DNA from 3 places in the Aerococcus loyolae genome. Region 1 is predicted to be linked to each of the others. Evidence: predicted binding sites of a transcription regulator. Region 1 holds the regulator's gene; each other region holds the start of a gene.

Evidence for each region. Region 1 encodes NrdR, which represses ribonucleotide reductase genes. Its sites were predicted from a motif close to ACACNATATATNGTGT; they were not measured.
Region 2: the regulator NrdR is predicted to act here: its motif matches at 2,847-2,862, upstream of CJ190_RS07705 (vitamin B12-dependent ribonucleotide reductase).
Region 3: the regulator NrdR is predicted to act here: its motif matches at 3,590-3,605, upstream of CJ190_RS01155 (deoxynucleoside kinase).

Annotation. Positions count from the first base shown of each region.
Region 1 covers NZ_CP126958.1:614,395-624,951, forward strand. Annotated here, with positions in the region: gene mutM (DNA-formamidopyrimidine glycosylase) at 1-637, shown strand, start outside; gene coaE (dephospho-CoA kinase) at 651-1,259, shown strand; gene nrdR (transcriptional regulator NrdR) at 1,351-1,872, shown strand; gene CJ190_RS02690 (DnaD domain protein) at 1,869-3,266, shown strand; gene dnaI (primosomal protein DnaI) at 3,263-4,192, shown strand; gene thrS (threonine--tRNA ligase) at 4,496-6,451, shown strand; gene CJ190_RS02705 (GtrA family protein) at 6,575-6,952, shown strand; gene CJ190_RS02710 (O-acetyl-ADP-ribose deacetylase) at 6,957-7,421, shown strand; gene CJ190_RS02715 (M20 family metallopeptidase) at 7,450-8,658, shown strand; gene infC (translation initiation factor IF-3) at 8,891-9,415, shown strand; gene rpmI (50S ribosomal protein L35) at 9,433-9,633, shown strand; gene rplT (50S ribosomal protein L20) at 9,690-10,049, shown strand; gene CJ190_RS02735 (Dps family protein) at 10,107-10,557, opposite strand, start outside.
Region 2 covers NZ_CP126958.1:1,691,768-1,702,324, reverse strand. Annotated here, with positions in the region: gene rpoC (DNA-directed RNA polymerase subunit beta') at 1-2,733, shown strand, start outside; gene CJ190_RS07705 (vitamin B12-dependent ribonucleotide reductase) at 3,028-5,607, shown strand; gene CJ190_RS07700 (collagen-flanked surface repeat-containing protein) at 7,748-10,557, shown strand, end outside.
Region 3 covers NZ_CP126958.1:256,608-267,164, forward strand. Annotated here, with positions in the region: gene CJ190_RS01145 (glycogen/starch/alpha-glucan phosphorylase) at 1-1,980, shown strand, start outside; gene pnuC (nicotinamide riboside transporter PnuC) at 2,130-2,882, opposite strand; gene CJ190_RS01155 (deoxynucleoside kinase) at 2,900-3,529, opposite strand; gene CJ190_RS01160 (IS30 family transposase) at 3,878-4,948, shown strand; gene CJ190_RS01165 (bifunctional 4-hydroxy-2-oxoglutarate aldolase/2-dehydro-3-deoxy-phosphogluconate aldolase) at 5,391-6,017, shown strand; gene CJ190_RS01170 (YigZ family protein) at 6,148-6,795, opposite strand; gene CJ190_RS01175 (DEAD/DEAH box helicase) at 6,954-8,300, shown strand; gene CJ190_RS01180 (ComF family protein) at 8,293-8,970, shown strand; gene hpf (ribosome hibernation-promoting factor, HPF/YfiA family) at 9,089-9,658, shown strand; gene secA (preprotein translocase subunit SecA) at 10,193-10,557, shown strand, end outside.

The DNA.
Region 1 (10,557 bases):
CCTGTTTTTTTATTGGAGCGATTACGCCTGGATTAGCCATCTGCGGATGGAAGGCAAGTACTTTGTCTGTGATAGGCAGACGCCGGTTCTAAAGCATAGTCACCTCATCTGTCATTTGGGTGATGGCAGGGACTTACGCTATTATGATGTGCGTAAATTTGGTCGGATATCCTTATTTTCTCGCCAAGATATGCCCCAGGCTATTGAAAATTTAAAGCTCGGCCCAGAACCCTGGGATATCAGTTTAAAACAATTTCAAAAAATATTAGCGGCTTCCAAGCGGCCTATTAAATCATTAATACTGGACCAGCAAAAAATTGCTGGAATTGGCAATATTTATGCTGATGAGTCCTTATTTCAAGCGGGAATTTATCCAGGTCGGCCAGCCAATTCGTTGACTGACCAAGAGACCCTACTCCTATTAGAAGCCATGCGAGATATCCTCAGTCGAGCGGTGGACTTAGGCGGCTCTAGTGTGCGGACCTATCAGAACACCTTAGGGGAGGACGGCCAATATCAAAATTATCTCAAGGTTTACCAGCGCCAAGGCCAAGCCTGTTTAAACTGTGGAACGACCATTGAAAAGATTAAATTAGGACAGCGGGGGACCCATTTTTGTCCTAACTGTCAGAAATAAAGGGAGTGTATGAATGAGTTTTCGCTTAGGATTAACAGGGTCAATTGCTACGGGAAAATCAACCGTTTCTAATTATTTTAAAAAAGCTGGTTTCCCGGTAGTGGATGCAGATCTTGGGGCCCGAGCTGTGGTTGAGCCGGGAACACAGGGCTTACAAGCTATAAAAGAGCATTTTGGTGAGGATTTTCTCTTCCCTAATGGCACCCTTAACCGGAAGAAATTAGGGAATGTGGTCTTTACAGATAAGGACCAACTCAAAGCGCTTAATCAACTGCTCTTGCCTTATATCTATGACTGGGTCAACGATCAAGCCCAATCTTACCAAGACCAGGGCCATCAATTGATTGTTTTGGATATTCCTTTACTCTACGAGACCAAGTACCAGGACGCTTGTGATGCGGTGATGTTGGTTTATGTTCCTGAAAGCATTCAATTGCAACGACTGATGGACCGAGATAATTTAAGTGAAGACGAGGCTTTTGACCGCATGCTGTCTCAATATAATATTGAACAGAAACTTCGCTGGGCAGATATTGTGATTGATAACCAGGGCAGCATCCAGCAAACTGAACAGCAAGTCGAGGCCTGGTTGAGTATCCAAGGCTTTCAAGCCAAAAAATAAGCTGGTTTTTGCCCCTTATCCTTCCAGCTTTAAACTGTGCTATAATTAATAAAAGAAATATTTTAGAAAATGTCCAAGGAAGGTGAATATTGTGCGCTGCCCCAGATGTCAAGATAATAATACGAAAGTAATCGATAGTCGGCCTGTGGAGGAAAATACATCGATAAGAAGGCGACGCCTATGTACGCAATGTGATTTTCGCTTCACGACCTTTGAACGGGTAGAGAAGATGCCTTTACTAGTTATCAAACGAGACGGTACCCGGGAAGAATTTTCCAAGGAAAAACTCTTACGGGGCTTAGTAAGATCCTGTGAAAAACGGCCAATCGCCCTAGAAACCTTAGAAGATGTGGTTAAGAAAATCGAATCGGATATTCGCCAAAAGGGGCAAAACGAGGTTCCTTCGACCCTAATAGGGGAAATGGTCATGGATATTTTACCCAAGATTGATGAAGTCGCCTATATTCGCTATGCTAGTGTTTACCGTCACTTCGAAGACCCCACCGTCTTTTTGCAAGAAATTGAGCAGTTGAAGCAAATGCAAAAAACTAACGCGGAGGGGCAAACGAATTTAGACTTAGAAGCCAATGACACGGAGGAAGATCGGTCTTGAATCCCTGGGAAAAGTTAAATCCACGTGAACCTCTAAAAATTATCCTCACCCAAATTGTTTCTAATGCCGATCTGGAAGTCTTAACCTATCTCTACCAACCAATTATTGGGGCCGAAGCCTTTGCTCTCTATATGACCCTCTATGCCTATATCGACCGTTCGACTTATCAGTCAGAAGTAATTAATCATGGGGAAATTATGGACCAATTGGTTTTTTCAAAGGAGCGCTATGTCAGAAGTAGGCGCCGTTTAGAGGCTATTGGCCTCTTACGTAGCTACACCCAGCAAAGTGGTCAAGCCCCAGTCCAGGCCCTCTATCAGTTGTTAGCACCGGTTTCTTCTGAGCAGTTTTTTAAGGATAGCTTAATGACTAGCTTACTTTTAGACCATGTGGGGGAAGAGCGTTTTAATCGTTTATTAGACCGCTTTAGCTTTGAAAAGATTGCTGATAGTCAGGAAAATGACTGGCAGGAGGTCACAGCGACTTTTCAGGATGTTTTTCACCTCTCACAAAGCAGTCGCCAGTTGAGTGAAAGCGAAAAGCAAAGCTTGTTAAAGAAGCCAAGTAAAACCTCTTTAAAAACTAGTCTGGTCAGTGATTTTGATATGGCTTATTTTACCGAGTTGGTTCAAAGGTCTTTTCTTAGTGAGAGGGCAGTTAGTCAAGATGTGAAGGAGATGACCCAGACTCTTCATGCCCTCTATGGCTTGGATGAAGTAGCCTTGTCCCAGTTTGCCATTAAGGCAAGTAATGTGAGAACCAACCAAGTGGACATTAATTATTACCAAGGCCTAGTGATCAAGGCCATGGCGGACCAACCGGTAAAAAAACGACCTGATTATCAAATGGACCAAGCCAAGCAGCAGACCGAGAGTCAGGATTTACCCAAAGAAAATCAGGATGAAGCTAGCCTAGCCTTGATCAAGGCAGCTAAGGCTTATCCGCCACTGACCTTTGCTAAGACTATCAAAGAACAAAAAAACGGCTATCTAACCACTAACGAGATAAAAACCTTAGAGATGGTCATGAATAAGGGCCTTATCGATGGACCAACCTTGAATATTATGATTCACTATTATTTGATCAGCCAAGAAAGTTCAAGTATCGTCCGGTCGACCTTTGAGCGGACAGTGGATGATTGGAGCCAAAAAAATATTCAAAGCCCCGAACAGGCACTCACCTATCTCAACAAACGGACTAAACGGATTCAAAAACAAAGACAAAGCAAAAATAAGCGGCAAAATAAAAAACATAAGACCTATCAAGAATTACAGCCCGCTTGGTTTAATCAAAAACAAGAGACGGCAGATAAAGAGGAAAAAATGGACCATGAAAGTGTCCAAGCCTTAGCCGATCGGATTAGGGCATTGAATAGTGAGGAGGGAGACGAATGAGAAATATTGGGGAAGATATCAGCCATGAGCTCAATAAAGGCAACTTTCGCCAACGCTTAGACCAAACCAAGGCCCAAGTCTTGACTGATTCGGATGTTAGACAATTTATTGATAAGCATAAAGAAGACCTAGACCAAGAAACGATTGACCGTTCGATATCTAAACTCTATGAATTTGTTCAAGAAAAAGAACGGATCAGGGCAGGAAAGAAACCCAAATTTCCTAATTTCTATCCCAAGCTCATTATGAATTTTAATTATATAGATATTGAATATCAGGCGACTGATGAATTTCTCGCCGCCCAAAAGGAACGGGAGAAGAAACAAAGGGTCACCTTACTAGAAATGCCTAAAGATTTAAAGCAAGCTTCCTTTGAAAACTTTGATCTTACCGATCCCAAGCGGCAAGCTGCCTTGGAGAAAGCCATTGATTTCGTCGAAGCCATGCGGTCTAAGCCCAAGCAATTTCACCAAGGACTTTACTTACATGGTCCCTTTGGTGTGGGTAAGTCCTACTTAGCGGCAGCTGTGGCTAACCACTTGGCTGACCATGGTTTCACGACCACCTTGTTCCACTATCCTACTTTTATTAGTGAAATCAAGAGTGCTATTAAAGATAATCGTGTTAACCAGCGACTCAAGAGCCTCCAAGAAGCCCAAGTATTGATGATTGATGATATTGGTGCTGAAAGTAATTCGGCCTGGGTCCGTGATGAAGTCCTAGGGGTTCTCTTGCAGAATCGTATGAGTCAAGGCCAGGCTACATTTTTCACTTCTAATTTTTCCATGAAGGAATTAGAAAATCATTTGGCCCATACCAATCAAGGGGATTCGGAAACGGTCAAGGCGCAGCGGATTATGGAAAGGGTACGCTATTTGAGCGAAGAAGTAACCATGTCCGGGCGCAACCGTCGCTATTCGGAATAGAGTCCGTTCACTTTCCTAAATAAAAGCTTGAATTGTTTCATAAAAAGTGCTTTAATTAAAGCAAGTCAGTGATAGAAGACTGAATATAATCAACTTGTATAAGAGACAGGCTAGATGGTGCAAATGCCTGACAGGTTTTATAGGATACCACTTCTTAGACTTTCTATTATGACGTTAGCGCAACGTTATCAGCGTACTAGAGACACAATAGGTGTAAACTAGGGTGGAACCACGATATGAATTAGTAATCGTCCCTTCTGAGCATGCTCAGAAGGGATTTTTTTATAGGAGGAATTTGATAAAATGATACAGTTAACTTTTCCTGATCAAAGTGTAAAGGAATTTGAAGCCGGTGTGAGTGGCCGCGATGTGGCTAAATCTATTAGCAATTCTTTAGCCAAACGGGTAGTTGCTTACACCTTAAATGATGAATTAAAAGGCTTAGATGAAGCCATTGAAAGTGATGGCAGCATTCGTTTAATCGACCCTAAGAATAAAGAAACTGAACAAGAAGCCTTAGATATTCTCCGCCATTCCAGCGCCCACTTATTGGCTCAAGCCTTACGCCGTCTCTATCCTGACATTAAATTTGGGGTAGGACCAGCCATCGAAAATGGTTTCTACTATGACACCGATAATGGTCAAGGCCAACAAGTGAGTGAGGAAGACTTGCCACGGGTTGAAGCTGAGATGGAAAAGATTGTTAAAGAAGACTACCCAGTGGTAGGTAAGGAAGTTAGCCGTGAAGAAGCCAAGGAAATCTTTAAAAACGATCCTTATAAGCTAGAGATTATTGCTGATTTACCTGAAGGTGCCACCCTCACCACCTATAGCCAAGGAGAATTTACTGACCTCTGCCGGGGTGGACATGTTCCTTCAACAGGCTATATTAAACACTTTAAATTACTCTCCTTAGCAGGGGCTTACTGGCGAGGAAACTCTGACAACGCCATGATGCAAAGAGTTTATGGGACGAGTTACTTCAATGAAAAAGACCTTAAAGAGGATCTTAAACGTCGCGAAGAAGCTAAGGAACGTGACCACCGTAAAATTGGTAAAGAATTAGATCTCTTTATGATTGATCCTAAAACTGGACAAGGTCTGCCATTCTGGTTACCAAACGGAGCAACCATTCGCCGTCAAGTTGAACGCTATATTGTCGACAAGGAAGTTCAAGCCGGTTACCAACACGTCTATACCCCAATCATGGCTGATGTAGACTTATACAAGACGTCTGGTCACTGGGATCACTATAGTGATGACATGTTTCCAACCATGGATTTTGAAGATGGCGAAAGCTTTGTCTTACGCCCAATGAACTGCCCACACCACATTCGGGTTTACCAAAATAAGGTACATTCTTACCGGGAATTACCTATCCGTATTGCGGAACTAGGCATGATGCACCGTTATGAAAAATCAGGGGCCCTATCCGGTTTACAACGGGTAAGAGAAATGACCCTGAATGACTCCCATATCTTTGTGCGTTTAGACCAAATTAAGGACGAATTCAAGAGCATTTTACGTTTCATGCAAGATGCCTACCATGACTTCAATATTACTGACTACCGTTATCGTTTAAGTTACCGCGACCCTAAAGATACCAAGAAATACTTTGATGATGATGAAATGTGGGAAAAAGCCCAATCCATGTTAAAGGAAGCTATGGATGAATTAGGCTTGGACTACTTTGAAGCCGAAGGGGAAGCCGCTTTCTACGGGCCTAAGTTAGACGTCCAAGTGAAAACCGCCCTTGGCAATGAAGAAACCCTTTCAACCATCCAATTAGACTTCCTCCTACCGGAAAAATTCGATGTGACCTATGTCGGTGAAGATGGTCAAAACACCCACCGTCCTGTGATGATCCACCGGGGAATTGTTTCCACTATGGAACGTTTTGTAGCTTACTTAATTGAAGAGTATAAGGGTGCTTTCCCAACTTGGTTAGCTCCACAACAAGCTATTTTAATCCCAGTGAATGAAAACCAACATGCGGATTATGTCTACCAAGTGGCTAACCGCATGCGCAGTGAAGGACTTCGGATTGAAGTCGATGACCGTAATGAAAAAATGGGTTACAAGATTCGTGAAGCCCAAACCCGCAAAGTGCCTTATCAATTAGTCTTTGGTGACAATGAAATTGAAAATGGCACGGTAACTGTTCGTCGTTATGGATCTAAGAAAACAGAAACTGTGGATTTAGATGAATTCATCAAGATGATCCATGCAGAAATTGAAAGTTATGGGGTAAAAGACTAGTTAACTTGACAACGTGCTTAGGCTTTTAAGCTAATGATCTAGTGACCAATTAGCTAAAAGCTGGCACGTTTTTTATCAGCTAAAAGTAAGTGACTTCAAAAAAAGAAAAGTGGGTGGGAAAAGATGATCAGGCAAATTATGCGCTTTATCCTGGTAGGTGGGCTAAGCACACTTCTTGATTTTATTGTCTTTAGCTTATTAATCAGCTGGAGAGTCCATTACTTAGGGGCTAATTTGTGTGCCTTTATACTTTCTCTAGCCTTTAACTATTGGGCCAGTATGCACTTTGTTTTTAGGTCTAGCTTTTCTAAGGAGGAGCGCTGGCAGGAATTTCTCCTGTTTTCAGTCTTAGCTCTTTCAGGCTTGCTGATTCAAGAACTGATCTTATACCTACTGATAGAGCAGCTGAGCCTAGACCCCCACCTGGCTAAGTTAGCGGGTATTCTTGTGGTCATGGTTTATAACTTTCTTAGTCGAAAAGGATTATTAGAAAGCGAGTAGTGATATGACATTTCAAATCATTCATGGGGATATCACCCAAGTGGAAGTAGAAGCCATTGTCAATGCAGCCAACTCCTCCCTGCTAGGAGGTGGAGGTGTCGATGGGGCCATTCACCGGGCGGCGGGCCCTGAACTATTGGCCGAATGCAAGCAATTAGGCGGATGTCCAACTGGTCAGGCAAAATTAACCCGCGGCTACCAATTACCCGCTGACTATGTTATTCACACGGTAGGGCCAGTTTGGCAGGGAGGCGACCAGGAAGAAGAAGCGCTATTAACTTCTTGCTACCTAGAGTCTCTCCAGCTAGCTGCTAGTATCCCGGTAAAGTCGCTGGCCTTTCCACTAATATCTGCTGGAGTATATGGCTATCCCAAGGACCAAGCCTTGTCAGTGGCAAAAAATACCATTCAAGGCTTTTTAGCCACTTATCCCAAAGACCTCGATGTCTTTCTGGTCCTCTATCCCTAATAACTAACAGAGAGAAGGTAAAGCATTAATGAAAGATGAGCAAAAAATCACCGCCCTGCATGATCATGTGCGGCAAAAAGTTAAAGCGAATTTTCCGCAAATTCTTGATATCAGCCAGTTCATTTTCCAACATCCAGAATTAGGTGACCAGGAATACGTCTCTTCGGACTACCTGGCCAATCTCCTCCAAGATGCTGGTTTTCAGGTGGAAAGAGCTTATCAGGGGATTGAAACCGCCTTTCGGGCAGAATATCGCTTGGGAGATGGACCTAAGATTGCCTTTTTAGCTGAATACGATGCCTTACCGGGTTTCGGACCTGATAAAAAACCAGGTCACGCTTGTGGCCACAATTGGATTTCAGCTTCGACTGTAGGCGCAGGGATTGTCTTAAGTCAGATGAAGGAGTTCTTCCAAGGAACGGTGGTCGTGATTGGGACGCCAGCGGAAGAAAATTTTGGCCGTAAGGTCGATTTAGCCCGGGCTGGAGCCTTTGATGATATTGATACCTGTATGCAGATGCACCTCTATGAAAGTACCAACCTCAAGGCCAGTGCCCTAGCCATGAATGCCGTCAACTTTCACTTTATCGGTCGGGCTGCTCATGCAGCCATGAGTCCTGAACTGGGAATCAACGCCTTGGATGCCGTCAACTTGACCTTTACCGGGGTCTCCTACCTCAGACAGCAACTACCTAGTGACGTCCGCATCCATGGCATTATTAAAGAAGGGGGCCAGGCTGCCAATGTTATTCCTGAATCGGCTACGGCTTTCTTCTATGTGCGGGCACCTAAATTAGCTACTTATCGTCATGCTTTGGATCGGGTCATTAATTGTGCCCGCGGTGCCGCCTTGATGACAGGATGTCAATTGGAAATCTCCTATCCAGAAAATGAATTCTATGACCTCTTAGTTAATCCGGTACTGGCCGACCGCATGGAAGACCACATGCGCCTGAGTGGATTTGACGATATTAGCGATGAAGAGGAAAAACCTGGCTCTACTGATATTGGCAATGTGAGCTATGCTTGCCCAACTTTTTATGGCAATGTGGGCGTTGGTCAGGGCAAGGTTTTCGTCCATGAAGAAGGCTTCCTCCAAGTTGCTGATAGTCCGGAAGCCCACCAGCAGCTTAAGCGGGCTGTGGAAGCCTTTGTCGCTTTAGCTATTGAACTTGATCAAGATCCTGACTTGCTCTTAGAAGTGAAAGAAGCCTTTAAAGCACAAATTAAAGAATAATGTCTTGACAAGGTGAAAGCTTTATAGTAATCTATAAAAGTTGAGAAAAGAAGCAGAAACACCCGTTTCTCGCCTGAGTTGACAAGGACGTCCTCGGGCCGATAGATACAGTGACACATGGTCCCTAGGGACTATTGTGCAAGTACGGCGGGTATAGTGTTTTATATTCGCCGTTTTTCTATGCCGAAATCTCATTTATTGTTGTCACTTTAACATTCGGAGGTGAAGGTATATCGCTAAGAATAAATTTAACGAATTATTTACTAATGAAGATATTCGTGCAAAAGAATTACGCGTTATCGATCCAGAAGGAGAACAGCTAGGGGTTATTTCAAAAAGAGATGCCTTAGACCGGGCAGAGGAAGCAGGACTTGATTTAGTACTGGTTTCACCAAATGCTAAACCACCTGTTGCTCGGATCATGGATTATGGTAAATATCGTTATCAACAGCAACGTAAAGCGCGTGAACAACGTAAAAATCAAAAGACGATTCAAGTGAAAGAGATCCGTCTAAGCCCAACGATTGATGAAAACGACTTTCAAACTAAAGTACGTCAAGGAAAGAAATTCATTGATAAAGGGGACAAGGTGAAGGTGTCTATTCGCTTTAGAGGTCGCGCCATTACCCATAAAGATTTAGGTCGCGAGGTTTTGGAACGCTTTGCCAGCGAACTTGCTGATGTAGCTACTGTAGAGCAAAAGCCTAAAATGGAAGGACGCTCTATGCAACTACAATTAGCACCAAAAGAAGATTAATTTCAGGAGGATATATTATGCCAAAACAAAAAACACATCGTGCGTCAGCTAAACGTTTTAAACGTACTGCTTCAGGGAAATTAAAACGTAGCCATTCAGAACGTTCACACCGTTTTCACGGTAAAACCAAGAAACAACGTCGTCAACACAAACAACCAGCAATGGTGCATGTTTCCGACCAAAGACGTATTAAACAAATGCTTGACACTTACAAGTAAGATAAGTTAAGCAAGACGCATAGATAGAGAACTAAGTATAATCAAGGAGGAATAACATGGCACGTGTTAAAGGTGGAACGGTTACACGCCGTCGTCGTAAAAAATATTTAAAATTAGCAAAAGGTTACTTTGGTAGCAAATCAACCAACTATAAAGTAGCTAAACAAGCGGTTATGAAATCCTATTCATACGCTTACCGTGACCGTCGTCAAAGAAAACGTGACTTCCGTCGTTTATGGATTACCCGGATTAACGCCGCTGCACGTTTAAATGGCCTAAGCTATAGTCGTTTAATGAACGGTTTACACCAAGCTAACGTGGATATCAACCGTAAAATGTTAGCAGATATCGCTGTTAACGATGCTGAAGCTTTCACTGCAATCTGTGACCAAGCTAAGGCTGCACTTGAAAAATAAGCATTAAAAAAGGACCCATAGCGGTCCTTTTTATGTTTATGAATATGTTTATTGGCCTTAGTCTTTGTCAATATTAGGCGCTTGCCCCAGTTCCGCTTCAACCATCCATAGGGTTTTTTGAGCGTCACGGAGGTAGCCAGTACAGATGTCCTCACTAGCGACGTCGCCTTCTTTACTTGCTGCGTCGACCCCTAATTGATAATCATCTGCTAAGATGCGGATAACATCAGCCACCCGATGCATATCTTCTTGGATACTGGTATTCCACTCGCCCTTATGGTCGGGTATACGGGTATGGTCAGAAAATTCTTTAAGGGTTGAGAAGGGAGAACCATCGATAGTAATTATACGTTCAGAAACAACATCGAGCTGTTCAAGAATATCATCCATAAAGCTGTCGAGTTTTGGATGATAGAAAAGGAAACCTTCCCCCCGCATATACCAGTGAATTTGATGGATAACGGTGTGGGCTTGAACTAGGTCAGCAACTAATTGATTAAGTGCTTTT
Region 2 (10,557 bases), 960 kb from region 1:
TCACATATGTTGAAAGGGAAACAAGGTCGTTTCCGTCAAAACCTCTTAGGGAAACGGGTGGACTATTCAGGTCGTTCCGTTATCGCCATTGGCCCGCACTTGAAGTTCTATCAATGTGGTCTGCCTAAGGAAATGGCTTTAGAACTCTTTAAACCCTTCTTGATTCGGGAATTGGTGGACCGTGAAATTGCCACCAATGCTAAACATGCCAAACGGATGATTGAACGCAAGGATGATGCTGTGTGGGAACCCCTCGGCGAGATCATGCGTGAACACCCGGTATTGCTTAACCGGGCACCTACCCTCCACCGTTTAGGGATCCAAGCCTTTGAACCAGTCTTGGTTGAAGGAAAGGCTATCCGCCTGCACCCATTAGCCTGTGAAGCCTATAATGCCGACTTTGACGGGGACCAAATGGCGGTCCACTTGCCTTTAGGAGAAGAAGCCCAAGCCGAAGCCCGTATCTTAATGCTGGCTGCTTCCCATATCCTAAACCCTAAAGATGGACAACCTGTGGTCACCCCATCTCAAGACATGGTTTTAGGGAATTACTACTTAACCCAAGAAGAAGCTGGGATGACTGGGGAAGGAATGAAGATTTCTTCACTCAGCGAAGCCCATATTGCTTATGCCAATGGGGCGGCCCAATTGCATACCCGGGTTGTGATTAGTCCTAAACACTTCCCTAAATATGCTTGGACCGACCAACAAAAAGAACAATTAATGATTACCTCCATTGGTAAATTGTTCTTCAATGAAATCATGCCGGCTGATTTTGCCTATATTAATGAGCCCACATCAGAAAACTTAAATGGCCAAACGGCTGATCGTTTCTTCGTCAACCCTGGGGAAGATACTGACCAAGCCATTGCGCAATTAGAAACTACCGCTCCATTTAAGAAGGGCTACTTAGAAGAAATTATTGCCGCTATCTTCAAGCGCTTGAAGGTTACCGAAACCTCACAATTCTTAGACCGCTTGAAAGCGTTGGGTTACTACTACTCCACCAAGTCAGGGATTACCGTTGGGATTGCTGATATTACCGTTTTAGACTCTAAGAACCAATACGTGGATAAGGGTCACAAACGCGTGGACAATATCATGAAGCAATACCGTCGTGGTTTAATTACCGATGACGAAAGATATGACCAAGTCATTAACACTTGGAATGACGTCAAGAACGACATTGAAAAAGAATTAACCCACAGTCTGTCCCCAGACAACCCCTTCTTTATCATGATGGACTCTGGTGCCCGTGGTAACATCTCCAACTTTACCCAATTAGCGGGGATGCGTGGTTTGATGGCAGGACCAAGTGGTAAGATTATTGAACTGCCAGTTACTTCTAACTTCCGTGAAGGGCTATCGGTTCAAGAAATGTTTATCTCCACTCACGGGGCCCGTAAAGGGATGACCGATACCGCCTTGAAGACAGCCGACTCTGGTTACCTAACCCGTCGTCTGGTTGACGTTGCCCAAGACGTGATTATCCGGGAAAATGATTGTAATACCGACCGTGGTTTAACCGTTTCAGCCATTAAAGAAGGCAACGAAATGATCGAAAGCCTAGCTGAACGTCTCACCGGTCGTTATATCCAAAAAACTGTCCGTGATCCAAAAACCGGTGAAATTCTTGCTCACCATAATGAGCTGGTTTCACCAGAAACTGCTGCTAAGATTGAGGATGCTGGCATCAAGCAGGTCACCATTCGCTCCGCCTTCACTTGTCGGACCCGTCATGGAGTATGTAAGTACTGCTACGGTTCTGACCTTGCAACCAATGGTGAAGTAGAAGTCGGTGAAGCAGTTGGTATCGTGGCTGCCCAATCCATTGGGGAACCGGGTACCCAGTTGACCATGCGTACCTTCCATACCGGTGGGGTTGCCGGGGATGACATTACCCAAGGTTTACCTCGTGTTCAAGAAATCGTTGAAGCCCGTCATCCGAAAGGGCAAGCGGTCATTACTGAAGTGACCGGTGAAGTGGTTGCCATTGATATTGAAGAAGAAACCCGGACCAAGACAGTTACCGTTAAAGGGGAAACCGATGAACGGGAATACAAGGTGCCTTACACTGCCCGCATGAAGGTGAGTGAAGGGGACTTGATTGAACGTGGTGCCCAATTGACGGAAGGGTCCATTGATCCCAAAGAATTGCTCCGGATTACCAACTCCCTCACCGTAGAAAACTACATGTTAGCGGAAATCCAACGGGTTTACCGTCAACAAGGGGTGGACATTAACGACAAGCACGTGGAAGTCCTCTTACGTCAAATGATGCGTAAGGTAAGAGTCTTAGACCCAGGCGCTTCTGACTTGTTGCCAGGGCACTTAATGGACATTGGTGACTTTGAAGATGCCAATGAGGAAATCATTAAGACTGGCCAACAACCGGCTACCTGTCAACCAGTCCTTTTAGGAATTACCAAGGCAGCCTTGGAAACCAAGTCCTTCCTATCTGCCGCTTCCTTCCAAGAAACCACCAAGGTCCTCACCGATGCGGCCATTAGTGGTAAACGGGATGAGTTACTCGGATTGAAAGAAAACGTCATTATTGGTAAGATAATTCCTGCGGGTACTGGTGTCGGACGTTACCGTCACATGGAACCAGAAAAATTAGGCGTGGAACAGGTTGTTGAAGTGCCGGCCCATGAGCCATCCGACAACGAAAATTTAGCAGAAATTGCTACAATTACCAAACCAATCGATGAAAACTATAGCGGTATGCCTTAATCAGGTATGAAGCATTTAAAACAGGATAGGCGCATATCCGACTACAAGATATGCGCCTCTCTTTTTGCCCAAGGCGATGAGACTGGGCTTTAACCAATTTGAGTCAAGCAACAACACTACATATAGTGTTGTTGCTTTTTAATTGATACTATATATTGATTTTTAGCTTGCTTTATGCTTAAGTTTTTCCTATAATAGCAATGCAGCTAATTTTTAGCCGATAGACCATTAACTTAACTCACGCTAAAGCAGCTGAAAAGTCTACTAATAAGTAAAGTATAAAGGAGATTCATTATGGAAACTGCGATGAAGAATATAGTGGAATGGAATAAAGAGGCCCTCAACCAAGCCATCCAATCCTTTCCCCAAGTTTATCCGATGACAGAAGACATGAACAAAAGCTTTTCTGGGATTAGTCGGATGGTCATGTTGGACCGTTATTCCTTTAAAGATACCATGAAGGAAACCCTGGCTCCAGGTGACTTGGTGGTCCTAACTGTCCGTCCTGACCCTCAATATCCTGGACGGGGGATTGGGATTGTCCAAGCCATTGATAATAAGACAGTAACCATTTGGGTTGAAGAAGCTTATCGTGGTTCCTTAATGGGAGAAGAACAGGAAACTGGTATTGTTCAACGCCCCTTGGATGAAATCGACAAACCTTTAGAAATCTACTATGAACAAATTGCTAAACGGAACGCCCATGGTCTAGCAGCCATTGACCGTGACGAAGACCACCGTCAAGACATCGAAGCAGCCTTCTTCCGCGAAGAAGCGGCTGGAAACTTCGTGCCAGCGGGCCGGGTTTTATATGGTGCTGGGTCAGGAACTGACGTGACCTACTTTAACTGCTACGTGATGCCTTACGTGCCTGACTCTCGGGGTGGGATTGCTGACCACCGTAAGGAAGTCATGGAAATTATGTCTCGTGGTGGGGGTGTAGGGACCAATGGCTCTACCCTAAGACCACGTCATTCTTTAGTTCGTGGGGTTAACGGCAAGTCCTCTGGAGCAGTTTCTTGGTTGGACGACATTGCCCAATTAACCCACTTGGTGGAACAAGGGGGCAGCCGTCGTGGGGCCCAAATGATCATGTTAGCTGACTGGCATCCAGATATTTTAGAATTTATCATTTCTAAGATGCAAAACCCTCGCATCCTTCAATTTATCAAAGAAAGCTCCAAGGACAGCTACATTAAGCAATTAGTCGATGAAAAGTTAAAATTCGTCTACTCCACCCCAGCTCAAATTGACATGTTCCAAGCGGTCGTTGACCTCAAGGAAAAACAAGGCGGTGAGGTGAGTGATGCCGCCTATGCGGAAGCCAAGGAAAACTTGGAACTGGGTGGTCACTACGAAGTCAATGAACCGGACTTCTTAACTGGGGCCAATATTTCGGTAGCGATTTCCTCCGACTTTATGGAAGCTGTTAAGGAAGGCAAGGATTGGACCCTACGCTTCCCCGCAGTGGAAAAATATGACCAAGAAGAAATGGAAGCCTATGATAGCCAATGGCAAGAAGTTGGCGATGTGCGCGAGTGGGAAGCCATGGGTCATGAAATTACCGATTACCGGACCCTACCTGCCAAAGAACTATGGCAATTGATCAACATCTGTGCCACCTATGCGGCCGAACCTGGGATTTTCTTTATTGACCGGGCCAACGAAGACACCAATGCTGTGGCTTATGGTCAAAAGGTGGTGGCGACTAACCCTTGTGGGGAACAACCACTAGCGCCTTATTCTGTATGTAATCTGGGTGCCATTAACCTGGCCCAAATGGCAGATAAGGAAAACAAACGTCTCGATAAAGAAAAATTACAAGAAACGGTAGCTACCGCCATCCGCATGCAAGATAACGTCATCGATGCCACACCTTACTTCTTGGAAGCCAACAAGAAACAAGCGCTCGGTGAACGTCGGATTGGTTTAGGGGTAATGGGCCTGGCTGACCTCTTAATCTACTGTGAAAAACGCTATGGCTCTGAGGAAGGTAATCAATTAGTCGATGAAGTCTTTGAAACCATCGCCGTAACGGCTTACCAAACCTCCATCGAACTCGCCAAAGAACGGGGCAGCTTCCCCTTCTTAATTGGAGAAACAGAAGAAGAAACCCAAGCATTAAGAGAACGCTTTGTCCAATCCGGTTTCATGCAAAGAATGCCTGAAAGTATCCGTGAAGGCGTCTTGAAGTACGGAATCCGCAACTCCCACTTACTTACCGTGGCGCCAACCGGAAGTACCGGGACCATGATGAATGTTTCTACCGGGCTAGAACCTTACTTTGCCTTTAAATACTACCGGACTGGTCGCTTAGGTAAATTCATTGAAGTGAATGCTGATATCGTCCAAGAATACCTGGACCAACATCCAGAAGCCGATGCTGACCATCTCCCTGACTTCTTTGTTTCAGCCATGGACTTAAGCCCAAGAGAACACGTTGATGTGCAAACCACTATCCAACGTTGGGTAGATAGCTCCATTTCTAAGACGGTGAACGCACCTAAGGGTTACGCTGTTAACCAAGTGGCTGAAGTCTATGAAAAACTTTATGAAGGTGGCGCTAAGGGTGGGACCGTTTATGTTGACGGGTCGCGGGATTCCCAAGTTCTCACCTTAAATAAGGATGAACATGAAGACAGTGACCAAGCTTCCCAAGCCGATCAAAACAAACAAGCCGATGTGGTTGTCGTTGATGACAGTGACGAATTACGTCAATTAGTCGACCAAGCCCAAGCTGAAGCCAATGAAGAAGTCGTCTTCGGTAGCGAACTTGGCAATACCTGCCCAATTTGCCGGACCGGGATTGTGGAAGAAATTGGCGGCTGCAACACTTGCTCCAATTGCTTCGCCCAATTAAAATGCGGCTTATAATAAAATAACTTTAAAAGAATAAACTAGATTAATGTAGTAACCCCCAAAAGTTGAATTCAAGATTCAACTTTTGGGGGTTATTTTAGGTTCTATAATATCTGTATTATTATAAATCTGGTATTGACACTTGCCCCTAATCTGCTCATTTTATTCGTTTAAAGAAAGCCTTGCTACGCAAATTACAAGTTCCAATTCAAGCCTTTTTATTTGATTTTAACTAAGAGTATTACTAAAGTGAAAGTGAAAACGCTATCAAAAAATATTTAGAGGTGGTTTTATGTTGTCCTCGAGAGAGCAGAGACTAGCGTTATTAGGTTATATTATGTTGATGGTATCTTTATTAGGATTTTTCTCGATTTATTTACATAGTTCATCATCCCCACTAAGTATTTGGGTAATTTTAATGTTGGTTGGAGGAAGTATTGTAGGGTGGAAAACGTTGAAATTTTCTTCTCAAATACAAATAAAGTTGGTTTTATGTGATTTATTGTTTATTTTAAACTTTTATATTCTTTCAAAATGGGAGCTTAAGTATGGTTTAAATTATATTTTAGCAGGGTTTTTGGGATCAATATTGATAACTTATATTAATGAAAAATTTTTAAAATAATAAGATAATTATGGAAAGGGATTGTTAGCCATCGTTAGGAGCTTGCAAAGATTATTAAATCGGATTCTTATAAAATTCTGAATCATCACGTACTATTAAATCTTGTTATATTGTTCATGGAAATCTTCATAAGAAATTGTGAGATAGATGAATCTAAAGGAAGCTATTTTCTGGCTCTTTTTTATTACATATCTCATTTATTTCGGCTATTTCCTTCTACTAGTTGGAAGGAAGCGCATTCATTTATCGACTCAAATAATTCTTATAAAAAACTATTTTGATTGGTGTTGTTGTATCAAGGGTTAAGTGTTGTAAAAGGTTACTGATATTAGTATTGCAATCTTTACTATCTTTATCCTTTTGTTTATGATTAATTATATTAGGGATAGATAATTTACTAGAACCCTTAAAATTGAATTGTTTGAATAGGTCTATCAGTTTGATAGTTAACTTAATGAGTGCAATCATTAAGTTAGATGTAGTGCCCCTAAAGTTGGATTTTGAGTTCATCTTTTGGGAGATTAGATTTAGACTTATAGTCCTTTTTGTATGTTAGCCCCTAATCCCACTCCTGACTCGAATATATTACCGTGTGAGACAAGCTGGAGTTGGCAATCAGAATTTATATTAGAAGAAGCGTCCCCCATAGTGGAGACCTTGAGGCCTTGACTCAAGGTCAGCAAACTTTAGGGAAACTTTTTGTTATTTAGCTTAACTTGGCTCATCGGGTCGTAGCAGGGGTGGACTACTGGGGGCGATAGTCAGGACAGCCCCAGGCTGACCTGGCCTGGGGGGAGACAGGGAGTGGGCACTTTATGGCGTGGTAGTTAAGGAGAATGATGTTATTTAATATTTACCTTCAAAAGAACTATAGCGTTAGCTTTCAGTAAATAAACTTAGCTCTAGAAATTACACACTAAACATTGTTAAAATAAATGCTTATAGAAGGAAGAAATTCTAAAAACTATAAGAAAAGCCAATAATTTAGTATATAAATAAAAATAATAATCGTATTTATTGATAAATATATACAGTTTATTTGTAAAATAAATTAAAGTTTAAAGTGAGCGAAGAATAATTACATATAAGCCAGATTTTTTATTTAGCAGGATATTACGGCTATTAATTAATATATTTATGTAATTTGATAAATTTGATTCAATGCCATTTGTAATATCTCCCACGTCACCTTTATTGATTCTTCACAAATATACGTAAACTATCTAGCATATCCAACATATATAGTCAATTGGAAAGGAGATGAAGCCGAATGACTTCATCTTTTTTTTACATGGAACAAAAATGTATTTTAATTGCGTTGAATATTTCCTTATTATTTAGACAATTAAGATTAAAAACCTACTGTTATTTGAATTTATTTTATATTTGCATTATTTATTTTAAAATAATCAAAAATAAATATCAGTATTATTTGATGAAATCCTTGCGTTTTTTTTTGTACGATTCTCATGCTTAGATTGATTTAAGCGATGATCTATTTTTTAAACTAAAGAAAACGGAGGGGAATTTATGATTGGTAAGAATAATCTTAAATTACTTCAGAAAAAAAGAAGTAATAAATTTTATCGTTATTCAATTAAACGTTTGAATGTTGGCGTTGCATCAGTAGTGGTAGTAGCTGGCTTACTTTTCATGGGGAATGCAGCAGTCGTTGAAGCTGCAAGTAACCAAGAAGTAAGTGCACCTGTCGCTGAAACTGTATCAGCACCAAGTAGTAATGAAACCAGTGAAGTGACAGAAGCTCAGCCAAGCTTGCCAGAAACAAGCGCGACTGAATCTGACACAGTCGTAGCTTCTGAAAAAGAGGAAGCTAAAGCTGAAAATGACCAAAACCCGGATGGGAAGAATGCAGAAGCAGGAGACCAAGAAAGGCCTGAACGCGCAGGTTTTTATGCAGCAGATGCGGCTAAGGACGATACAAAAGAACGTTTAGCCTTGTATGCTAATGCTAGCCAGATTCCAGGGAAAAACGTGAATAGTGAGATTCAAAATGTTGAAATCAACATTTCAAATCCAAAGAGTCGAGTAGGAGAAGGAACCGTTCAACCTCAGGCAAGTGGGTCTTTACGTGTTGATACATCTTTCAATATTGGCAATGGCGCTAAAGCTGGTGACTATTTTGATATTCAATATAGCAACAATGTGAACCTGAATGGGGTAATGCAAGATGCTGCGGTTTCTCTTAAGCCAATTTACTTCAAAGGGGCCGTTCTAGCTGAACCAGTTATCCTGCCACAAGACCAACGTCGGATTCGCTATGTCTTAACACCTACAGCTGAATTGCTGAATAATGTTAAGGCAAATGTCAGCTTCCCAATCTTTATCGATCCGAAAACTGTTCCCCAAGATGGCCCTCAGACGATCATGGTATCAGTAGGCGACCGTTCTCAAAGCCACGTGATAAATGTAGATTATCAAGGCATTGGTAGAGATCAACGAACAGGTGTAAGTAACGAGATCCTCGTTCAAAATATCGACGGAAATGAGCAGAGTTTCCGTGTTCAAGGGGTAGCCAATGCGACACACATCAACCTGCAAACTGGTGCTTATCCACTAGAAGCAGATTACCAAGCAGTTAACCGACATTTAAACCCTGGTGTTCCAACAATTGCGATTACTAAGAAGGATGCTCAAAGTGACACAAGCTTTAGCCCATCGGATACGGTCCATGTTTACCGGATCCCTAAAGGTCAAGAAATTAACCAAAGCTTATATCACAATCCAAATACCCTCCAAGAAGTAACCAATAACTTAAATATCAAACGTACGCCTGATGGTATCTTTATCGAACTACCTAACGGCACTACCGATGCTTATTACTACACTGTAGATACTAAGTTTAAACCAGCAGCAGATGGGCAAACCACTGTATCTGCCAAGGGTACCTTATATGCGAACAATTCGCCATTCTACTGGACCTTTGATATTACGAAAGAAACCAATAAAGCGGATGGTACAGGCCAAGTCGCTCAAGAATATAATATTGGGGACTACGTATGGGACGATGCCAATAAGAATGGCATCCAAGATGAAGGTGAAACTGGTATTGCAGGGGTTAAAGTAACCTTACGTGATGCACGTGGTGAAGTCATTGAATCTACCGTAACGGATGCACAAGGCAACTACCACTTCCTTCAAAAACCTACCGGCGTATACATTGTGTCCTTTGATACACCAGCTGGCTATCTACCAACTCAAGCAAACCAAGGCACAGTTGGTAAGAATTCACGCGGCAATCAAGTAGTTGTTACCCTTGAAAATGGCAATGACCTGACTGTTGACGCTGGCTTCTACAAAGAAGAGAAAAAAGAAGATAAAAAATACACCAGCTTTGAAATGACGACTGAAGAAGTTCCATTCGAAGTTCAAACCCGTGAAAATAACAATTTACCTAAAGGGGTAACCGTTGTTGTTCAAGGTGGTGTGAAGGGCCGCGACCGCATTATTTATAAACATGAACTTGTTGAAACAACAGAAACAGGTAAGGATACCATTCAAGTAGATGGTAAGAATTATAAATCTTACTTTACTGAAGTCAGTCGTGTGCGTGAGCTGGAGCCCCAACCTGAAATCCGTGAAATTGGGACGAAAGAAATCGTTGAACCTAAGGACGGCAAATCATCATTTGTCAAACTTGAACCAGGTACAGACCAAGAAGGCCGCCAAGGTAAATGGATTATCACCTACTTTGATAAGAATGGCGATAGCCAATTTGGCGAAGATGAAGTAGTCTCACGTGAATTTGTAGCTGATAGTAAAGATGGTGCGCCAGGTAAGAATGGTGAAAACGGTAAGTCATCCTATGTTCACGTCGTGAAGGGACCAAATGAAGCAGGCGAACCAGGTCAATGGATCATCTCTTACTTCGATAAGAACGGTGACGGCAAGTTCACTGAAGATGAAATCGTCTCAACTGAATTCGTAGCTGATGGTAAATCACCTAAGGCTAACGTGACAGACAACGGCAATGGAACTCACACTGTAACCATCACTAACCCAGACGGCACTAAGAGCGAAACTGTTATCAAAGATGGTAAGGATGGCAAGTCTGCAACTGCTGAAGTGACAGATAACGGTGACGGCACCCATACCATTACTATTACCAACCCAGACGGCAGCCAGACCACAACTGTGGTTAAAGACGGTGACAAGGGCGAAAAAGGTGACAAGGGCGACCCTGGTAAAGACGGTAAGTCACCTAAGGCTGAAGTCACAGATAACGGCAACGGTACTCACACCGTAACTATCACCAACCCAGATGGCACTAAGACTGAAACTGTTATCAAAGACGGTGCTAAGGGTGAAAAAGGCGACCCTGG
Region 3 (10,557 bases), 360 kb from region 1:
TTGGGACGCTTGGCTTCTTGCTTCTTAGATTCTATTGCCAGTTTAGGCATGAACGGGGACGGAATCGGTTTAAATTACCATTTTGGTCTCTTCCGGCAGTTTTTTGATAATAACCAGCAAACGGCCAAACCTGATGACTGGTTAGGGGGGAGAACTTGGTTAAATCGTACCGAGACTACTTTTACCGTTCCCTTTAAAAATGGGCCAGTCGCTTCCACCTTATATGAGATTGATATTATTGGCTTTAAAAGAGGAGAACGTAACCGCCTCCGCTTATTTGACCTGGACACGGTGAATTCAGATTTAATCCAATGGGGTACCATCCAATTTGATAAGGAAAATATCCCTGAAAACCTGACCCTTTTTCTCTATCCTGATGACTCTGACCATGCCGGGCGGATGTTAAGAATCTATCAACAATACTTTATGGTCTCTAACGCCGCTCAATTGATTATTCGTGAAGCCTTGGATCGGGGGTCCAACCTCCATGATTTAGCTGACTATGCGGTCATTCAGATTAATGATACCCACCCTACCTTTATCATTCCTGAATTGATCCGACTGTTAACTGAAGACCACGACTTTACTTTTGAAGAAGCGGTGGCAGTTGTTCGTCAGGTGGTGGCCTTTACTAACCATACTATTTTGAGTGAGGCCTTGGAAAAATGGCCACTGGCAGATATTGAAGCCGTTCAACCGGAAATTGCTAATATAATCTGCCGTTTAGACCGTATGATTAAGGAAGAGTTTCCAGGTAATCATGCGGTTGAGATTATCGATGGGTCCAACACGGTCCATATGGCCAGCATTGCCATCCATTTTGGCTTTTCGACTAACGGCGTAGCCCGTTTGCATTCGGATATCTTGGTAAATAGTGAACTCAAGGCCTTTGCCGCTATTTACCCAGAAAAATTCTCCAATAAGACTAATGGGATCACCTTTAGACGTTGGATAATGGCTGCCAATCCGCGTTTGGGTCATTTAATTGATCAAAGCATTGGCGACCAATGGCATCAAGGTATTGCAGATCTTAGCGATTTAAGCAAAGAAAAGAATAATACGAATTTCATGAATCAATTAGCCCAAATTAAGCAGGCCAACAAGGAACGGTTAGCGGACCATTTAAAAGCAAGTAAACGGATCGATATTAAGCCAGATTCGATTATTGATGTTCAAATTAAACGGATCCATGAGTATAAGCGCCAACAAATGCTGGCCCTTTATATTATTTACAAATATTTTGATATCAAGAACGGCAACCTTCCCCAAACCCCAATCACCATTCTTTTTGGCGGCAAGGCTGCTCCAGCCTATACCATTGCCCAAGATATTATCCACTTAATTCTTACCTTGTCAGCTCTGATTAAGGAAGATCCTGAAGTGGCACCTTATTTACAGGTTGAGTTTGTCTCCAACTATAATGTCACGGAAGCAGAATACCTCATCCCGGCAGCTGATATTTCTGAACAAATCTCCTTGGCTTCAAAAGAAGCGAGTGGGACGGGGAATATGAAATTTATGCTCAATGGTGCCTTGACCATTTGTACCTTGGATGGGGCGAATGTGGAAATTGCTGAGCGGGTAGGAGAAGACAACATCTACACCTTTGGTAAGTCTAGTGATGAGATTATTGACCTCTATACGAATAATGGCTATAATCCACAAGATTACTATAATCGCCCCGCCATTAAAGCTCTGGTCGACTTTATTGTGAGTTCGGAAATGATTCGCTTAGGCCATGAGAGCCAATTACGGCGTCTCTATGAAGATATCAAGAACAAGGACTACTTCATGGCCATGATTGACTTAGAAGAATACATTGCCCTCAAAGATAAGATGTACCAAGACTATGAAGACCAAGACGCTTGGTTGGATAAGGTCTTAGTCAATATTTCTGAGGCAGGCTACTTCTCTAGTGACCGGACCATTTTGGAATATAATGAAGATATTTGGCACTTAGACGTAGACGATCCCGAATAAACCGATAAAAATACATAAGTAAAATAAAAAATGCAGCAAGCCTAAGGACTTTGCTTGAGAAGTAGGAGCGTTTAGAACTTCTCAGTGATCCTTTTGTGCTTGCTGCACTTTTTATTTATTGTGTTGTTGAAGATGGAAGCGACAAGTCTTTAGTCGATGCATTCGTTTTCGTATTCTAAGGCAGAGCTCTTTCCTTTAGACCAGATAATTAAACCGGCAATCCCTTGAGCTAACATGCCTAGGTATGAGAAACCAACGATGAGGTTGCCCGCTTGTAACCAAAGAATTACTGAAAGGACATCGTTAATTAACCAGAGATAGTAGCCGTCCTTGTGACCAGTCACTTGACGTTGTTGGGCGGTAAAGGAAATCCCGTTAGTGATGGCATCTAAGACAATTTGTTGGCCACCCAATACATAGGAGAAGGCCCCCAAACCAATGGTCCAGAAGAAGACAGCTTGGCAAATTATTTTTAAATTAAAGTATTGGTCGACATGGAGGTCACCATTTTCGTCTCGACGTTTAGCCCAACTGAAGTGGCCGACAAATTCGGTGATGAGATAGTAAATAGATGAAAACATATCCCCGTAAATCCCTAGGATAGCAGCAGCGGCAATCCCGAAGATATTTTGAATCCCATTGACAATAAAAGTGGGTTGCCATTGGATGGCTAAGGTCCAAGTGCCTAAAAACCCAAAAATACTCATCCCCAGAGACATAAGGATGTTAAGGTCAAATTCTTGGCTGGTTAAACTGGTAATAATTCCATATAAATTAAATCCCAAGGAGACGATAAAACCAAAAGCGATGATGGCTAATTCCACCTTGTTGAGTGGTTTTAAGGCGCGGTGAATACATTCTTTTAAGGACAGGGTCTTAGTGGCTTTGTTTTGTTCTTGCATATATTTTCCTCGTTTTCCTATTGAATTTTTTCTAAGTAAGTGTCAATACTATCAAAAATGATTTGGGCATCTTCGGGACGATGAATGTCATAATTATCCACATTTAGCCGCATTTTAGGTGACTGGTCATAGTCTGCATACCATTGACCATAGTGGCTGTGGAGTTGACGGTAATAATCGTAAAGGCCATTATCAGAACTTGGTTGTTCATAAACTCGGCCCCGTTTTTTGATGTTTTTGACAGCGTTGTCTAGGGAACTATCTAAAAAGACTAAGAGATCAGGAGCCTTTTTAGGTAGGCTGTCTAATTCTTCCATCATGTTGGCTAGTAAGTCACGGTAGATGCTAAACTCTTCTTCAGAGATATTCCCATTTAAAACATTCAAATAGGTGAAAAGTTCGTCTTCGTAAATACTACGGTCCAAAACGTTATTATTATCAAAAAAGGCTGCCTTAATATTTTTAAAGCGTTGGTTTAGAAAGTAAATCTGTAAGGAAAAGGCATATTTCTTGGGGTCTTGGTAATATTTATCAAGGATGGGGTTTTCCTCGACAGGTTTGTAAAATACTTTTGTGCCTAAATATTCAGCTAATTTTCCGGCATAGGTCGATTTCCCTGCGCCGATGGTTCCAGCAAAAACTATCACTATTGTAATCCCTACTCTCTAACTATATATTGTGCTGTTTTCTTATAAAAATAAGGGTAAACACTATATCTTGTGTCCGGAAAGTATTCTATCATAGGATATTGAAAAGGCCAAGGAAGAAATTTTCCTGCAATCTTTGACTTATTTGACTAAGCTTGAGACTGGCTGGATGGCTCAGGTTAATTATTTTTAAAATTTAATTAAGCTTTAATATTTGGAGGCCGTCTTTATAAAAGTTCTAAAAAGGTAAATTGTAAAATGAAGTGCATAGAGAAAAGGACGACAAAAAACCAGTGATGCTCTATACTTAAAAGCGTCTAAACCCAAGTAAAGGAGCACTCACTGGCTATGAAACATTCTAACACGAAACCTAGATCATATACACACCTTTCTGCAGAAAAACGCGGAATTATCCAAGCAATGCACCAAGAAGGACATAAACAGAAAGAGATTGCTGACGCCGTTGGCGTCAATCAATGCACCATATCTCGTGAACTAAAACGTGGAAAAACACGTCAAATGAACTATGATCATACCTACGTTGATGTCTATCTTGCAGAAACTGGCTCGCGTGTTTATAAAGATAATCGGTCAAATTCTAAAGCCAGAGGCGCTTTGTATGGAAAATCTAACTTCATTAAAGCCTTTGAGGAAGCCTTACTGACACCTAAAGAAGACCGTATTTTCAGTGTTGATACGTTTATTCATGATTACCGCAGAAAACACCCTTTAGAAAGAGTTCCTTGCACCAAAACCATGTATAAATATATCAATCTTGGTTTATTAAATGTGAGGAATATTGATCTTCCTATGAAAACAAGGATTCGTCCAAGAAAACAACCTAGTGAACCGCGTGGGACGAATAAAAAGGTATTTGGAAAAAGCATTGATCAGCGATGCCCAGACGTCCTTTCAAGAGAAGAATTTGGTCACTGGGAGCTTGACCTCGTGATAGGAAAGAAGACTAAAGGAGAGCCATGTCTTATTACTCTAGTTGAACGGAAAACGCGAAAATTCCTCACCAAGAAGACTTGGAAGTGGGATGCAGATTCCATTGTAAAATCGGTTAAAAAGGTGATTCTTAAAGAGGGTCAAGCGTGTTTTAAAACCTTAACGACCGATAACGGCAGTGAATTTTCTAAACTATCTCAGCTTGAGTATGCTCTGAAGGATTTGGAAGTCTTTTTCGCCCATGCCTATTCAGCTTGGGAAAAAGGCAGTAATGAGAGACATAATCGCATGTTAAGAGAATTCTTGCCCAAAGGGACAAGCTTTAAAAAGCTGACATACCAGGAACTCGCACACTATACGAATACAATAAATAATCGCTTTAGAAAGGTCTTAGATTATCAAACCCCTAACGACTGTTATAACCTAGAAGTTGCGAAACTTCAGGAAACGCTTAAAGAAGCAGGCTAAAGTGCTTAACAAAGCATAGAGATTCAGTGTGGGCCAGTCAAGGTCCGCTTCGCTCTCCACCTTGACAGCCCCACCCTGAATCTCTAAATGATAATCAAGCACTTTAAGCTAGAGAAAAACGGGCCAAGAATTATTGACTTTATCAGCTTTTTAGTTATTTGGCATGACACTGGGATTTTTTAAAATAAATATGCACTTGATATTGCAATTTACCAAAGTTCTAAAAAGACTGATAAGGTGATGAAATCGCTTGCGAAAGCGGTAACAAGCTGCTATAATAAGCTTGTGAGTCCCTTACAATGCTTACCCAAAACCTGTAAGGGCTTTTTTGTTTTCAAGGAAATATAAAGTAGTCCTTGGCTTTTTTCTCGCAAATCCTAGTAATCGTGTTAGACTGAATAATAATAAGCAGCGTAATTTCTATGAGTGGAGGACTTTAGATATGGCAGAAACTTTTAAAGAACAATTAGGCAAAGAACAACTCTTACCCTTATACACGGTTAATGACTTAGGGTCGGTAGCCTTAGCTGAGGCGGTTTTAAGTGAAAATAACTTATCCTTTATCGAAGTCACCTACCGCAGTGACCTGGCTTCTCAAGCCATCCAGCAATTGGCGGATAGGGGAAAATTAGTTGTGGGAGCAGGAACAGTCCGTGACTTGGATACCGCCAAGGACGCCGTTGATCATGGCGCGCAATTTATTGTCAGTCCCGGTTTATCGACTGAAGTAGTCGATTATTGCTTGAAAGAAGATATCCCTGTCTTTCCGGGAGCAGTTACTCCAAGTGAAATCATGCAAGCCATGGACTTAGACCTTGACGTGGTGAAATTCTTCCCAGCCAATGTCTATGGGGGCCTGTCAGCGATTAAGTCTTTAGCAGGGCCTTTCTTTGATATCCAATTCATCCCCACTGGCGGGGTCAATAGTGACAATTTCACCGACTATTTAGCCAATGACGCCGTATTGGCAGTGGGAGGCTCCTTTATCTTGTCTGAAAAAGAGGTCTTAAAAGATGAAGGAAAGACAGCCTCGGAAAAATTAGCTGCCTTAACCAAGCAGCTCCACTAAAATTATTGGCAGGATAACACCCAGCTTTTAGCGCCTGGGTGTTTTTTGAACGAAGATTTTGTTAGCCAGCTAAAAATTGACAGTAAATAAGCCTGATTTCACCTCCAGGGGTAAGATCAGGCTTATTTCTTTATTGATCAGTATCGACCGGGACAGGTATGTCCACATAAACTTCTTCACCAATATGAAAACTGGCTTGGGCAGCGGTAAGATTGGTGAGTTCTTCTTGGACTTTGTCTACTTCTTGGCTCGGAACGCCTAAATGATAGGTCACTTTTTCCAAGTAGGTTGTATCTAGGAGCGAGTAGGGAGAGTTTTCCACCCAGTAGGCCATGCTACCATTGAGGGAATAATCGATTGTCACGTCGACTTGGGTTTGCAAGCGGCGTTCAACCACACCAATTTGGTGGACGGCTTCGGAAACGGCACCGCTATAGGCCCGGACTAGACCGCCAGCTCCCAATTTGGTGCCTCCAAAATACCGGGTAACCACACAGGCAACATTTTTTAAATCCATATTTTTTAGGACTTCCAGCATAGGAACTCCAGCAGTTCCACTGGGTTCACCATCATCGAGGGCTCTTTGAATTTCATTACGCTCTCCGATTTGGTAGGCGACACAGTTGTGGGTGGCCTTATAATGTTCTTTTCTCACCTCTTCAACAAAGGCGTCGGCTTCTTCCTTAGTGTAGGCACGCTGAATCCGACATATAAAGCGTGATTTTTTGATTTCTATTTCATGTTCACCAGCACTTTTAATGGTACGGTACTCAATCATTGATGGTTCAGCTCGTTTCTGTTTATTTTCTCCTTATTGTAACTAAAGCAGGGCTAAAGTTCAAAAGTCTCCCTTTATTCGCCAACTCGGAGGACGAACTTAGTCATTAATTACGGCTTAATAGTTTAGCTCAGTGGATAAAGAGAGGATGAATAACCATGCAAGACTTACTTTTAGGACGGCTGCTGGCGGCAAGTGAGCTACCTGAGGAGCTTGATTTAAGCGATGCCTCTAGTTTGCCAGCGATAAAGGTCGATGGAAAGCAATTGGTCTGCCAACGTTGTTTTAACCAGCTAGCTTTTTATCCGAATCCGTGTACTTGTGAAGGGACGTGTTTTTATTGTTTAAATTGCTTGGCCTTTGCCAAGTTAAGGACCTGTGACCGGCTTTATTATGACTTAGATCCTCATTTTTACTTTAAAGACTTATGTCGGGAACAACCTTACCTAGAATGGCCGGGCACCCTATCGCCCCAGCAAGAGCAGTGTGCCGATCAATTGCTGGCTTCTTATCAAGCGGGGCAGGATCACTTGGTTTGGGCAGTCACTGGAGCAGGGAAAACAGAGATGATTTTTCCCCTAGTTGACTATGCCCTCTGTCAGGGGCAGCGTATCGCCTTGGCCACGCCTCGGGTCGATGTCTGTAATGAGTTATTCCCCCGCTTTCAAGCTGCCTTCCCAGAAATTGATATTCTCCTCCTCCACGGCAAGGTTGACCACCCTTACCGGCTAAGTCCCTTGACTATTGCTTCGACCCACCAGTTACTGCGCTTTTACCAGGCCTTTGATCTTTTAATTGTTGATGAAGTCGATGCCTTTCCCTACCATGGTGATCCCTTATTAGAAGCAGCTAGCCGCCGAGCCGTCAAAGATACCGGCGTGCGAGTGGAACTCACCGCTACCCCTTCAAAAGACCAGCAAAGGGCTATCAAGCAGGAAAAGATTGCCGCTTCTATCCTGCCAGCTCGCTACCACCGCCATCCTCTCCCAGTTCCCAAGCACCGCTGGGTTGGCGATTGGCGCCAAGCCATTGCTAAGGGGCGCTTGCCGGGTGTATTAGGTTCAACCATCCAGTCCTTTCTAAAGAAGGGCGAGGCTTTTTTACTCTTTCTCCCCCATATTGCCATGATGGAGGCACTCGAAAAAATTCTCCATAAGCATTTTAAGCAAGTAAGCTTTACTAGTGTTTCCTCCAAGGACCCTGATCGGATTGAAAAGGTAGCCGCCATGCGTGAACAGAATTATCAGTTTTTACTTACCACTACTATTTTAGAGCGGGGCGTGACCTTTCCCGGTATTCACGTCATTGTCTTAGGAAGTGAAGACCGGGTCTTTAACACCTCCTCCTTAGTTCAGATTGCTGGACGGGTAGGACGAAAACCTGACCAAGCCAGCGGGAAAGTATATTTTCTTCATGAGGGGAAAACGAAGGCCAGCCTGCAAGCGGTCAAGCAGATTCAGTGGCTAAATCAAGAAGCTAGGAAGCGGGGGTTAATCGATGAGTGAGTGCTTATTGTGTCAGGAAAGCTTCCAAGAAAAGCTTAGCTTAAAAGAACTCCTCACCTGGAAAAGCTGGGAGCCTAGTATTATCTGTTCGACTTGCCAAGAGGCCTTTCATTATTTAAAGGGGCCGCGTTGTCAGCAATGTAGCCGGGAATGGGAAGAAGAGGACTACTGTTCTGACTGTTTGACCTGGCAAAGGGAGGATGGCTGGTACTTTCGTAATTACTCACTCTTCGCCTATAATGATGTCTTTAAAAACTGGTTACATACCTTGAAAAGTAAGGGGGATGTCAGGGTAGCTGGTTTATTTACTCAAGAACTCAAAAAGATTAAAGGCGCCTACCCCGGATATACCTGGCTAGCCATTCCTGGCTCAAGTGCAAAGTTTAAAAAACGCGGTTTTCATCAAAGTGAGCTTATTTTGGACCAGGCGGGTATTCCCTACCAACGTTTAATCCACCTAGCTGGATCCAAAAAGAAACAGGCCCAGTTGAACCGCCAAGAGCGTTTAGCTAACCAACGCCAGATTGAACGCTTGACAGAAGGACCACTCCCTCAAAAAATTCTTCTCTTTGATGATGTCTATACAACCGGTGCGACGTTCCACCAAGTGGCCCGTTTTTTAGAATCTTTTGGGGTAGAAGAAATCACTTCACTTACGCTGGGACGTTAGGGAAAACTGCCTTATGACTTGAATTAAAGCGCTATCTAACATATAATATAAGTAGTAAGAAAGAAGCTTATTAAGAGCTTCTGCCAGACCATGTTTGGCTTAGGAAGGATGAGTAATTATGTTTACTTACAATGTTCGCGGAGAAAATATTGAAATCACTCCTGCTATCCGTGATTATGCAGAGAACAAGATTTCAAAAATCGAGAAATACTTTAAAGACGCTCCGGATACAACCGTCTATGTGAATGCCAAAGTCTACCAAAACGGAGAGGCTAAAGCAGAAGTTACCGTTCCCCTACCACGTTTAACCTTACGGGCTGAAGAAACCTCACAAGACCTTTACGGTAGCATTGACCTAGTGGTTGATAAACTCGAACGCCAAGTGAAGAAATATAAAACTCGGATTAACCGCAAATCACGTGAAAAAGGTATTTCTGATGTGATGTTTACTGAAAACAATCAAGAAGACAGTAAAGATGACAATGACAGCAATATTGAAATTGTTCGTACCAAGAGTATTGCGGTAAAACCAATGAGCGCTGAAGAAGCGGTCTTACAAATGGAAATGTTAGGACACTCATTCTTTATTTATGAAGATGCTGAAAGTGAAAGCGTGTCCTTAGTTTACAAACGCCATAACGGTAAGTACGGTTTAATCGAAATTGAAAAAGACATCGTTAACGAATAAGAAAAATTATTTTAGTAAACAAGCTGGGTCACCTTGATCCAGCTTTTTTGAATGGAAAAGCATTCTTTGCTTTTTGCTGTTGATGAGTAATCATTTAACAAGACTTGTAAGATAAATAGCCATGAGCAGTAGTGGCGCTTTGAATGTTGGGCCTTAGCCATGAACAAGCAAGCGATGTGAAATATGGCTAGTAGGCGCTAGCCGTACTAGCCGTTTGAAGCTCGCTAGATGAGGGACCTTGGGCTGAATCGATGCCATGGCTTTTCAACGGCCAAAATTCAAAAGCAGAACGAATGCTCATCAACAGCCAACAGCATTTAATAGAGAGCTAAACAAGTCAGCTAAGTAACTAGCGATAGCTTGAAAGGTCAGGGTAGTTATAAAAACAAAAAATGATATCATTTCGCCGACTTGGCTTGCTTCTGTTACAATCAATGGGGAAAGTTTTTCTTGTTTTCATAGCTATAAAAAAATGCTAGAATAATAAAGATACCTTATTTATGCAAGGAATACGAGTAGATTAAGGAGAATTCCATGGCCAACATTTTAAGAAAAATGTTTGATAACGATAAAAGAGAATTAAAACGTTTTAATAAACAAGCAAAAAAAGTGGAAGCACTTGCTGATAAATACAGTGAGTATTCCGATGAACAATTACGGGCAAAAACCACCTCTTTCCGTGAGCGCCTCGCTTATGGGGAGAGCCTAGAAGATATCTTAGTCGAAGCCTTTGCCACTGTTCGGGAAGCGGCTAAACGGGTTTTAGGCTTATACCCCTACCATGTCCAAATTGTAGGGGGCTTAGCCCTGCATTATGGGAATATCGCTGAGATGAAGACCGGTGAAGGTAAGACTTTGACGGAAACCATGCCAGTTTACCTCAATGCCTTAGAAGGTAA